DNA from 3 places in the Paracoccus sp. MA genome. Region 2 is predicted to be linked to each of the others. Evidence: riboswitches for the same ligand, from Rfam matches in the RefSeq annotation. Region 2 holds a riboswitch; each other region holds the start of a gene.

Region 1 (3,972 bases), 700 kb from region 2:
CCGGCCGGCCGTCGTAGAAATGCGCGGTGGCCTGGTTGCTGCCCGAAAGGGCGAAGCGGTTCAGCAGCCGACCCCCCAGCGCCTCGGCTTCGAGCCAGAGCGAGCCGTAGGTCTCGTCCCGGTCGGCGGTCCATGGCTCGTCCCGCAGGTATTCGTCGGGCGAGGCGACGAAGGACACCGATTCGTCATAGCCGTATTCCTGCCAGCTGCGGCGCAGGGTGAAGCCGGCGGTTACCGCCTCGCTGATGTCGTATGAGCCGCCGAGGGTCAGGCTGTCGCGGTCGTTGAACTCGGTATCGCCGCCCGGCGTGCGCGAGGCGTCCTCGCCATCGGTATGGCGCGTCGCGGCCGAGAGGCTGATCTGGCCGCGCGCGCCCATGGCGCGAAGATGGGCGCTGGCGGCGCGGGTGCCCTGGCCGCCGATCTCGACCCCGCCGCCATAGCTCAGCCCCGGGGCATTGGTGCGGCGGGTGGTGATCGCGATCACCCCGGCGGCGGCATTGGCGCCGTAGATCGTCGATTGCGGGCCGCGCAGCACCTCGATGCGCTCGACATCCTCGGTCAGCAGGCCGCCGAACACATAGTCGCCGCTGCCGGGGGCATTGGCCTCGACCCCGTCGATCAGCACCAGCACGTGATTGGCTTCGCCGCCGCGGATGCGGACCTTGGTCAGGGCCTCGCCGGTCGAGGTCACGGCCAGGCCGGGCAGGTCGCGCAGCGCGTCCTGGACGGTGACGAAGCCGCGCTCTTGCAGATCCCCGGCGGTCAGGATGCTGTGGGCGCGGCCATAGGCGCTTTCGGCGACCGGCGACAGGCCGCCCGACAGGATCACGGGGTCGAGCATGACGGGCGCCTGGCTCTCCTGGCCCGTGGCGGCGGCGGGAAGGAGCAGGGCGGCGGCGGCCAGCAGAGAGACCGGGGTTCTGAACATTCCAAAGCCTTTCCAGCACGGGGCCCGGCCCCGCGATTTGCAGAACTGCCCTGCGGACAGGCCCGACAGCCCGGCCGCGGGACGGCGACTGTCACCTCTGCGGAACGGCCGCTTCCCGGGCGCGCCCCGCGCCGGAAATGGGTGATCGCTGCGGCAGGTCTCCTGGCTTGCGGATCGTTGCTCGGGCCGGCCTTCCCGGGGGTTGCCCAGTGGCGCCTGCGGCCTTCGCTCACCGCATACAGTTGCGGGGGCAGCCCCGGCCTTGCCCTGGCCGTCTTGCGGCCGGCGGGCGCACCGGTGTTCCCTTTTCATCCGGCATGGCGCCGGAACCGTAGCGGCCTTGCATTGCCGCAGGGCGCCGCGGGCTGTCAAGCGCCAATCCGGTGCCGCCGCGGGGCCGCGACAATCCGCCGGGTGGGGACCGGGCCCTGAAGCCCGCCGCGCGGGGGCAAGGACGCTTTGGTGCCGGAGGGATCGGTACCCCTCTGCCTGCTGCGGGATGGAACCGGCGGAATCCGCCCGCCTGCGGCGCGGGAAGGCGCCGCCTGCCGGAAAGCGGCCGGAATCGGGAATCTGCCGCGGGCTCCGCGCCGGCCCGAGAACCTCGCCACTGCCGGAGGGCGCGGCCGGGCGCCGGCCACGGGTGGCACGGGCGTGCCGCGCATTCCTGAGCGTTTTCCACGGGACGCAAAACCCGAACCCGACAGTTCGCATCAGGAAAATGTCACCGAGGAATTCTGTCAACTATATGTTTTTGCTAGATTATTCGTTGACCTTCCGCCAATCCCTCTCTATATCCGGCTCAAGGTCGCCAGCCAGCGGAAAGCCAGCCAGCCACCACAGGACCCAGCCAGACAGGAGAAACCAACATGGCAAAGACCGCTTGCAACGCCTGCGCGTTCTATGAGGATCACGTCGCCAACTCCGCCAGCACGCTTTCGGATTCCGGCCTGTGCCGCGCCAACCCGCCGGTCACCCAGAAGGATGCGGATACCAGGGGCTATTGGCCGGTCGTCAAGTCGAACGACTGGTGCGGACAGTTCGCCACCAGCTTCGCGGCCGAGTGAAGCGTCGCCACCGACGTTGCAAGGCAGCCTCCGGGCTGCCTTTGGCGTTTCGGGGTCGTGCACCGACCCCGTCCATCTCGGCACGGCAGGCCGGATCGGCGGCGTCGGTCAGATTCGCTGGCTGAAGGTGGGGATGGGCGTGACGCGCCGCACGGTGATGAACTGGATCGCAGCCGGGCGGATCGAAAGCAGCCGGCACGGGCAGCCGTCCTGGTGCGCTCACGGCCCTGCGACAGATCGCGCGGGCGGGGCAGGGGCTGGCTCTGATCCATTCCAGCGCGTGGCGCATCCGCATCACTCACGACCGCAATCGGCAGCAGCCAACCGCAGACATAAAGGCGGGCATGATGGCGGGCATGCCGCCGAATGGCGGTTTTTCTTATAAATATCAATTGATTATGGCGGATGGAGTGGGATTCGAACCCACGGAACCTTTCGATTCGCTGGTTTTCAAGACCAGTGCCTTAAACCACTCGGCCATCCATCCGCATCAAGCCCCCAGGCCGGCGCTCCTGCCGGGCAAGGCATGGCAACGGCTTGCCGCTTGCGACGTTCACAGACCCGACATGAAACCGGAAGTCAAGCCTGCGCGTCGGCCCGGATGCGGCGTGCTAGCGCGCCCCCTTCGGCAAAGCCGGAATGCCCGGCAGGCACAGGGCCGCGCAAAGCCCGCCCAGGGCCGAACGCTCAAGCGCCAGCCTGCCGCCGTGCAACGCCGCAAGGTCGGCGACGATGGCTAGGCCGAGCCCGCTGCCGGGCGGGCCGGCCTCGTCCAGACGGGTGCCGCGGGTCAGAGCCCGCGCGTGATCCGCATCCGACATGCCGGGCCCGTCATCCTCGATCAGCAGGCGCAGCCGCTCGCCCTCGGAAAGGGCGGTGATGCGGACCCGGCGCGAGGCCCATTTCACCGCGTTCTCGACCAGGTTGCCGATCATCTCCTCAAGATCCTGCCGCTCGCCGGCGAAGGCGGGGTCCGCTTCGGCCCGGATCTCGACCTGCAAGCCTGCCTCGCGGATCGGGCCGCCCAGCACCAGCAGGATGTCCCGGATCACCGGGACGACCGGAGTATGCTGGCCCAGCAGGCGCGGCGCGGCCGAACTGCGGGCACGGCGCAGATGCCAGCCGATCTGCCGGTCCATGCGCGCGATCAGCGCATGGCCGGGATGATCGGCCGGCAGGGCATTGTCCAGCGCCGCCAGCGGCGTCTTGAGCGAATGCGCCAGGTTGCCCACATGCTCGCGCGAGCGGGCGAGGACGGCGCGGTTCTGTTGCAGCAGCCCGTTGATCTCGGCGGCCACGGGGCGCAGCTCGGCCACGCCGGGCAGGGGCAGCGCCTCGGCCCGGCCGGCGCGGATGTCGCGGAGGTCGCGGCCGAGCCGGTCGAGGCTGCGCAGCCCCGCCGCCACCTGCAGAAGGCTGGCCAGCGCCAGCGCCAGCCCCAGCACGGCGAGCGAGACCGCCAGCGGCCGGCGCAGCCGCGCCATGGCGGCGTCGATCTCGGCCCGCGGCGCGGTGACGGTCACGGCCAGCGCCGAGGCGGAATCGGGCAGGGTGAAGGCGTGGCGCGCCACCCGCAGCGGCTCGCCCGCGGGGCCAAGGCCGGGGCCGCCCTGAAAATCCGCCTCGGGCGGGTTCAGCACATTGTCGAAGAGCGAGGGCGATTTCGCCACCACCTGGCCGTCCTGGGTCAATTGCCAGAACCAGCCCGAAAGCGGCATCTCGAAACGCGGATCGGCGGGCGCGGGACCGGCCGCCAGCCGGCCGTCGGCGCCGATCGTGGCGCCCGCGATCAGCGCGTCGGCCACCGCCTCGGTCTCGGCGTCGAAGCGGCCGGTGATGAAATCCTCGAGGATCGCGGCGATGGCCAGATAGCCCGCGACCAGCGCCACCCCGGTCAGCGGCGCCGCCAGCCCGATCAGCCGGGCGCGGATCGAATCGCGCGGCAGGATCAAGCGTCGGCCCTCAGCACATAGC
Region 2 (3,972 bases):
CCGGCTGGTTCTGGCAGCGCGAGGGGCAGCGCGCGCCCCTTCCGCAAGCCGCCTGATCCGGCCGCAGCCTTCCGGCCGGGCGCGCAGCCGTGCCCGGCCCTTTCCATGAACCGGGGGGACAGACATGGATCGCTCGATCCCGATGCTGCTGATCGGCCTGATCTTCGGCGGCGGCATGGGCTTCGTCATCGCCGCCGCCAACGGCATCACGCTGGACGGCCACGACCACGGCGCGCATGGCCATGGCGCGCAGGCCGCGGCGCATGACCACGGCGCGCCCATCGACCTGCCCGCCGGCAGCGCCACCGCCTCGGCCCGGCTGGAGCCCGACAGCGTCGCGGGCTGGAACCTGTTCCTGCAAAGTCCCGGCTTCTGCTTCGCCCCCGAACATGCCGGGCTGGCCGACCGGCCCGGCGAGGGGCACGCGCATCTTTACCTGAACGGCCGCAAGATCGCCCGGCTCTACGGCCCGGCCCATCACCTCGACGCGCTCGCGCCCGGCGACCGGCTGCGGGTCGAGCTGAACGCGAACGACCACCGGCCGCTGACGGTTGCCGGCCAGCCGCTCGCCGTCGAGTTGACCGTGCCCGACCGGCCGGTCGCCATCCGCGCCGGGGCCGCGGGCCTGCCCGACAGCGCCATCTGCGCGGCGTCCTGATGGAGTTCGGCCCCAAGGACAGCGCCGCACTGGAGCGCATCCTGCGCTGGCGCCGCGACGTGCGGCATTTCCGCGACGACCCGATCCCCGAGCCGCTGCTGGACGAGTTGCGCGCGGCGATGGAACTGGCGCCCTCGGTCGGCAATGCCCGGCCCTGGCGGGTGATCCGGGTCGAAAGCCCGGCGCTGCGCGCCGAGATCCGCGCCGATTTCCTGCGCTGCAATGCCGAGGCCGCCAACCGCTATCAGGGCCGGCAGCGGCAGGAATACGATGCGCTGAAGCTGGCCGGCCTGGACCGCGCGCCCGTCTGGCTGGCCGTCTTCACCCGGATCGACCCGGCCGAGGGCCATGGCCTCGGCCGCGCCACCATGCCGCAAACCCTGCGGCAATCGACGGCCATGGCGATCCATGCGCTGTGGCTGGCGGCACGGGTGCGCAACCTGGGCCTCGGCATGGTCTCGATCCTCGATCCGGCGCGGATCACGACACTGCTGCAAGCCCCCGACCACTGGGAGTTCTCGGCACTCCTCTGCCTCGGCTGGCCCGAATTCACCGACGACACGCCGCTGCTGCACCGCGCGGGCTGGCAGGAAAACACCGCGCGGGACTGGCAGCGGCGCTGAGCCCTACATCTTCTCGCCGGGCAGGCGGCTGGCCTGGCGCACCCAGTCGGCAAACTGGTCCTCGTCGAACGGCCCCTCGGGGATGTGCAGGTAGCGCACCTCCGGATGTTTCGAGGCGACCGGCGGCATCGGCTCAAGCTGCGTGCCGCGAAAGAAGCCGATCTTGATGTATTTCGTCATGCAATGGAAACTAAGGAACCAGTGCCCCTCCTCGACCCCGTAAAGGGGCGAGTTCCATTTCACCGCCTTCTTCACCCCCGGCACGGTGCGGGTGATGATCTCGTCCAGCTTCTGGCCGATCTCCTGCTTCCAGCCCGGCATGGCGGCGATATAGGCGCGGACCGGCGCCTCGCCATAGCCCTTGGGGATTTGCGGGTTGCCGCCCGAAAGCAGCTTCGGCTTGTCCTGCGATTTCTCCATGCTCCTAGAACTCCACGCCCGGCTGGGCCTTGATCCCGTCGCGGAACGGGTGCTTGACCTGCTCCATCTCGGTCACAAGATCGGCCAGCGCGATAAGTTCCGGCCTGGCATTGCGCCCGGTCAGCACGACATGGTTCATCGGCGGCTTTTCGTCGCGCAGGAAGGCCAGCACCTCGTCCAGATCCAGATAGTCATAGCGCAGGGCGATGTTGATCTCGTCCAGCAGCACCATGCGGATCGAGGGATCGCGGATCAGCTGCTTGGCCTTTTCCCAGCCGGCGCGGGCGGCGGCGATGTCGCGCTCGCGGTCCTGCGTCTCCCAGGTGAAGCCCTCGCCCATGGCGTGGAACTGGCACAGATCGGCGAAATGCGCGGTCAGCAGCCGCCGCTCGCCGGTGTCCCAGGCGCCCTTGATGAACTGCACCACCGCGCAGGGCATGCCATGGGCGATGCAGCGCAGGATCATCCCGAAGCCCGAGGAGGACTTGCCCTTGCCCTTGCCGGTATGGACGATGACCAGCCCCTTCTCGCCCTGCTTCCCGGCCATCATCCTGTCGCGGGCGGCCTTGATCTTCGCCATCTTCTCGGCGTGGCGGGCGTTGTCGTCGGTCTGCATCGGGCACTCCTTCGCTTGACAAGTCGGGACCGGGCGCGCACAGACAGGGGGCGCTGGTTCCTGTCCTATGACAGGCGAAGAGGGAATGCGACAGGCAACCGCCTGGAAGCAGCCGCCCCCGCGACCGTGACCGGAGAGGTCGCCCCGAAGCCACTGGCGAAAGCCGGGAAGGCGGGGCGGCCGTGGGCCAAGGCCCGAATCCGCAAGCCGGGAGACCTGCCAGCGCAGAAGGATCGACCGGCGGACGGGGTGTTCCCGCTGGGGCTTGGGGCATTCGCGCCCCTGCGCCCTGCCGCCACAACGGATGAAGGGCGCATGACAGTCACGCTGCATGTCTGCATCACCTGCCGCGCCGGCCAGCCGGTGCTTGAGGGCGAGCCGGTGCCCGGCGCGCGGCTGCATGACGCGCTGACCGCCGAAGGCGCCCCCGACGGCGTGCGCATCGTCCCGGTCGAATGCCTGTCGGCCTGCGCCAGCGGCGCGGCCATCGCGCTGTCGGCACCCGGCCGCTGGACCTATGTCTATGGCCGCATGTCGGCCGAGGACGCGCCCGAGATCCTGGCCGGCGCCGCCGCCTATGCCGGCGCCCCCGACGGCATCGTGCCCTGGCGCGAGCGCGTCACGATTTTCCGCAAGCGCAGCCTCGCGCGCATTCCTCCGATTGGGTAGCCCATGACCGACCTGACCAAGACCCCCGTGACCGTCATCACCGGCTTTCTCGGCGCCGGCAAGACCACGCTGATCCGCCACCTGATGCTGAACCCGCAGGGCAAGCGGCTGGCGGTGCTGGTCAATGAATTCGGCACCATGGGCGTCGATGGCGAGATCCTGAAATCCTGCGCCGACGAGAACTGCCCGGCCGAGAACATCATGGAACTGTCGAACGGCTGCATCTGCTGCACCGTGGCCGACGATTTCATCCCGACGCTGGAGCGGCTGATGGCGATGCCGGTGAAGCCCGACCACATCCTGATCGAGACCTCGGGCCTTGCCCTGCCCAAGCCCTTGCTGAAAGCCTTCGACTGGCCCGCCATCCGCTCGCGCATCACCGTGGACGGGGTGATCGCGCTGGCTGATGCCGAGGCGGTGGCCGCCGGCCGCTTCGCCCCGGACGAGGCCGCCGTCGAGGCGCAGCGCGCCGCCGACGACAGCCTCGACCACGAAACGCCCCTGTCCGAGGTGTTCGAGGACCAGATCGCCTGCGCCGACATCGTCCTGCTCTCCAAGGCCGACCTGGCCGGCGAGGACGGGCTGGCCGCCGCCCGCGCGGTGATCGAGGCCGAGGCGCCGCGCAAGCTGCCGATCCTGCCGCTGACCGATGGGGTGATCGACCCGCGGGTGATCCTTGGGCTGGGTGCGGCGGCCGAGAACGACCTTGCCGCCCGCCCCAGCCATCACGACGGCGCCGAGGACCACGAACATGACGATTTCGACTCGGTGGTGATCGAGCTGGCCGAGATCGCCGACCCCGCCGAGCTTGCCGCCCGCATCGAGCGGCTGGCCCGCGACCAGAACATCCTGCGCGTCAAGGGCCATGTCGCCGTCGCCGGCAAGCCCATGCGCCTGCTGGTCCAGGCGGTGGGCGAGCGGGTGCGCCACCAATACGACCGGCCCTGGGGCGACGGCCCCCGCGCCTCGCGCCTTGTCGTCATCGC
Region 3 (3,972 bases), on a different replicon from region 2:
GGCATCGCCCGCGATCAGCTCCTCCAGGCTGCCGCGGTTCCGGGGCAGACCGGCCGCCTCTCCGGCATAGGGGGAGGACGGGCCCGCCGCATCCCGCGACAGGCTGAGGATCTGGTCGCGATCGGCCAGCGCCAGCACCCACATATCCCCGCATAGCGCCGTCGAGGCGACGCGCGGTTTCGCGGCAGGTGTCGCAGGGGGCAGGGATTGCCCGCCCCCCGCCCCCACATGTGCCGCGGCGATCCCGAGCGACAGTAGGGCCGCAAGGCCCGCCGCCAGCGCGACGATGGGTTTCATCCCCTGTAGCCCTTGCTCATCCGGTCCGCTGCGCCGTCCTCGATGCCGATATAGGTGCGGCGAACGTGGTCCCATGTCGCCAGCCGTTCCCAGCCCGGCTGGTCGGCCAGCTGGTCGTCGGCGGTGATGAAAGGGTTGGGAAAGAAGAGGCTCAGCATCTGCTCGCCCTTGCCGTTATCCATGCGGAATCCCCACGAGCGGGGATGCCCGTCGGGATCGAGGCTGCGGAAGAACTCGGCCTTGCCCGGACGACGATGGGCGACCAGCGCCTCGCCGCCCTGCTTCACGGCGCCTTCGTTGCGGCCGATGCACAGATGAAAATGCCCCTGAAGCCCGTAGAACACCGTCAGATAGCCGTCATGCAGCGAAATGCGCTGCGGCTTGGACGGTGGCCGCAATTCATAGGCGGCCCCCTCGACGATGGGACCGAAAGAGAGCCCCTGCCAATGATTGTCGAAGATGTCGGTCAGGAAGTCTTGCAGCCAGTCCTGATCCAGCGGTGCGGGCCAGCGATGTTCCGTCGCGCGCCCTTCGGCATTCACGGTCGTTTCCATGGTCAGCTTCGTCATGTCAGTTCCCCTGCAGGCTCAGGCGGATGCCGGCGAACAAGCTGCGGTCGTTGGTGTTGTAACCCCAGCTGGTCTGGTATTGCTTGTCGAAGACGTTCTCGATCCGGCCATAGAGTTCGGCCCGCTCATCCAGACGATAGCTGGCCAGCAGGTCGGTCACGCCATAGCCGCCAATCTCCTGCCCATAGCCGCTGACCGCGCCCAGGCCGTTGCGGCTGGCATAGCGCAGGCGCGCGCCCACCGACCAGCCGCCGGGGCGATAGCTGACGGTCAGCGCACCGGAGTTCTTGGGCTGGCCGCGCCACTGGCCGGTTTCGTCATTATGGGACAGAACCCAGGTGTGGTTGTGCTGGATCAGCAGGTCTTGCAGGATTTCGGCCTGCCAGGACAGCTCGATGCCTTTCTCGCGCGTGCGGCCGGCCATGTAATAGCCATAGCTGCCGTCCTCGCGCAGGCCCCAGGCGATCTTGTCCTCGACCCGGTTCTGGAAATAGGTCGCGCCCAGTTCCAGCCCGGCATCCGGCCAATAGACATCCGCGCCGATGTCCCAGCCGCGGCTGCGCTGTGCCGTAAGGTCGGGATTGCCATAGGTCGGATCGTAAAGCTGATAAAGCCCCGGCGCCTTTGCACCGGTGCCATAGCTGGCCCGCAGCTTCACATCCGCCGCGCCGCTGGCGGAAAGCAGATAGGCCCCGGTCAGCCGCCATGTGTTGAAGGTGCCGAACTGATCATTGTCGTCGCGGCGCAGCGCGGCGGTCAGGGTCAGATGGGCGTCGGGACGCCAGGCCGCCTCGGTAAAGAGCGCGGTGGTGGCGTTGCTGGCGATGAAGCTGCCGGTATAATTGGTGATCTGGAGGGTTTCTTCCTTCTCGCGCGTGACGCCGCCCACAAGCGACCATGGCTCGGCCGGCTTCCAGGTCACGTCGTAGCCATAGCGGGTCAGCGTGCCGTCGTAGACATCGCCCTCGGGCCGGGAAAAGCCGGTATGATAGGTTCGCCGGGCATTGTAGCGGCCCCAGCTGAGCGTCTGCCGCAGGGTCCGGTCGGCGCTTTCATGGAGGATGCGCGCGCCCAGGTTCCATTCGTCCTTTTCGACCGTATCGCTGCCGTCACTGGGCGGCGAATCGTATTCGTGCCGCGTATCGCTGCGCAGGCCCGTGAGTTCGGCCCGCAACTGCGGCGCGATCTGCCAGCCCAGTGCCGTGCCGATCCCGTTGCCGCGATGGGCGTCGTTGTCCATGGGGCCGGGAACCGGGCTGGTGCGCGGATCGGCCTGCGACGGGCCGTCGTAATGCGTGGAAAAGCCGCTGACCCGGGCGTCGAGATCGCCCCTTTTCCATAGCAGGGTCGCGGTGGCCCGGCGCCAGCCGTCCGGACCAAGCTCCAATCCGCTGGACAGCCGCCAGCCGTCCTGGACCGGGCGCCTGGTGATGATGTTGACAACGCCGCCGATCGCGTCCGATCCGTAAAGCGAGGACTGGTTGCCGCGCAGCACCTCGATCCGGTCGATGCCCTCGACATCCAGATGGTCGAACTGGAACGCCGTCTCGGTCGAGGACGGATCGCCAAGCCGGACCCCGTCCATCAGGACAAGCACCTGGCCGTTATCCGATCCCCGGATGCTGATGCTGGTCCAGGCACCGGGACGGTCCTGCGAGACCTGAACCCCCGGCACGTCCCGCAGCAGGTCGGTGATGCGCTTCGCCTGTTCGCGGCGGGCGCGCTCCTCGGTCACGACGGTGACGGCGCTGCCGATGGCGCGTTCAGGCAGGTCGGCGCGCGAGGCGGTGACGACGATGGTATCCAGCGTCACCGCGTCCTCGGCGGTGGCAGGCGGGACGGCAAGGGTCGTGCCCAACAGCACGGGAATGATATGGCGGACCTTCATTTCGGCACTTATCCTCGTTCAACGGGAAGGGAAGCCGGATACGAAGGCATTGCCGCGACGGTTCTTCCGCCGCGCGCGCGAGTTCAGATTCTATCGGTCGCATCGCACATACCGCTGCCTTCGATCCACATGGGTCACCGCAGCGGAAATCCGCACCCTCGGCTTGTCCCGGCCGCGGGATGGGCGACAGCGACGGCAGGTCTCCTGGCTTCCGGTTCCTTGCGAGTTCCGCGCCTTCCCCCGCCCTGGGGCAGAGTGGCATATGCGGGTCGCTCCCGGTTACAGTTGCGGGCACAGCTGCGGCATCGGTTTCCCTCACCGCATTCCCTTTTCACCCCTTGCGGGGCACCGTCGGCGACCGGATAGCACAAGGGAGTTGTCAAATAAACAGATTAGATGGGCAGTATCTGCTTTTTCCCGCCTGGTGGCAGTGCGCTTGATATCGCGGCAAGATCGATGAGGAGATCGACGTCACCCCGGGGGCCGAGTGCCTCTGGGCATCGCGCGATCTGGATGCGTTCGGCGCCATGCGTGTCGCCGGCGCAAGCCTTGTGGCTTGCGTTTGCGGGTGGGTGTCCTTAGCTTGATCTGTCCCGCCCCTCGCCCCAAGGAGACTCCGCGCGGTGGAAGCCCTTATCGAACAATATCTGGGCAATCCGCTGATATTGGCCTTGCTGCTGTTTCTTGCGAATTTTGTCATGGAAGAAGGGGCGATCATCGCCGGCGCGGCACTGGCCGCCGCAGGAGAGATCGGCACCGGACTGGCCCTGGTGGCGCTGGTAACCGGGAATATCATCAGCGACTGGGCCCTTTACGGGATCGGCGCGCTGGCCGGAAGCAACCGTCTCGTCCGGCGCTGGGTGGACGGCAAGATGCTGGAGCGGGGACGGCGGCTGCTGGATCGCGGCGTCCTGCCGGCGGCGCTGCTGGCACGGCTGTTGCCTCCGGTCTTCATGGCCAGCGGTTTCCTGCGCGTCGATTTTCGCCGTTTCGCAATCGTGAACGGCGTGGTCGCGGCAGTATATACGGCGGCGCTGTTCTTCGGGGCGTTCGGCCTCAACCTGGTCCTGTTCGATCTGCTGGGCAATTGGGCCTGGCCGGTCATGGTTGGGCTGGTGATCGGCGCGGTCTGGCTGAGCCACCGCTTCACGGTCTATTATTTCGCCTCGGACAAGGACGAGGGGGGGCGCTCGGGCGACTGAGACGACGACTTTCCGT

The links. Region 2 has a riboswitch for cobalamin ahead of LOS78_RS09490 (DUF1636 domain-containing protein). Riboswitches for the same ligand answer to the same signal wherever they lie in the genome.
Region 1: linked by a shared signal. The riboswitch ahead of LOS78_RS12965 (TonB-dependent siderophore receptor) and the one ahead of LOS78_RS09490 (DUF1636 domain-containing protein) in region 2 are both predicted to bind cobalamin.
Region 3: linked by a shared signal. The riboswitch ahead of LOS78_RS21605 (TonB-dependent siderophore receptor) and the one ahead of LOS78_RS09490 (DUF1636 domain-containing protein) in region 2 are both predicted to bind cobalamin.

What each region holds. Positions count from the first base shown of each region.
Region 1 is NZ_CP087598.1:1,184,427-1,188,398, forward strand. It holds gene LOS78_RS12965 (TonB-dependent siderophore receptor) at 1-931, opposite strand, end outside; cobalamin riboswitch at 1,066-1,280, opposite strand; gene LOS78_RS12970 (hypothetical protein) at 1,801-1,998, shown strand; tRNA gene LOS78_RS12975 (tRNA-Ser) at 2,398-2,485, opposite strand; gene LOS78_RS12980 (HAMP domain-containing sensor histidine kinase) at 2,610-3,950, opposite strand; gene LOS78_RS12985 (response regulator transcription factor) at 3,947-3,972, opposite strand, start outside.
Region 2 is NZ_CP087598.1:483,922-487,893, reverse strand. It holds gene LOS78_RS09515 (CbtA family protein) at 1-56, shown strand, start outside; gene LOS78_RS09510 (hypothetical protein) at 125-658, shown strand; gene bluB (5,6-dimethylbenzimidazole synthase) at 658-1,281, shown strand; gene LOS78_RS09500 (DUF1801 domain-containing protein) at 1,285-1,701, opposite strand; gene cobO (cob(I)yrinic acid a,c-diamide adenosyltransferase) at 1,706-2,317, opposite strand; cobalamin riboswitch at 2,355-2,556, shown strand; gene LOS78_RS09490 (DUF1636 domain-containing protein) at 2,633-2,986, shown strand; gene cobW (cobalamin biosynthesis protein CobW) at 2,990-3,972, shown strand, end outside.
Region 3 is NZ_CP087599.1:572,106-576,077, reverse strand. It holds gene LOS78_RS21615 (ABC transporter substrate-binding protein) at 1-297, opposite strand, end outside; gene LOS78_RS21610 (hypothetical protein) at 294-866, opposite strand; gene LOS78_RS21605 (TonB-dependent siderophore receptor) at 868-2,754, opposite strand; cobalamin riboswitch at 2,931-3,122, opposite strand; gene LOS78_RS21600 (DedA family protein) at 3,378-3,956, shown strand; gene LOS78_RS21595 (alpha/beta fold hydrolase) at 3,911-3,972, opposite strand, start outside.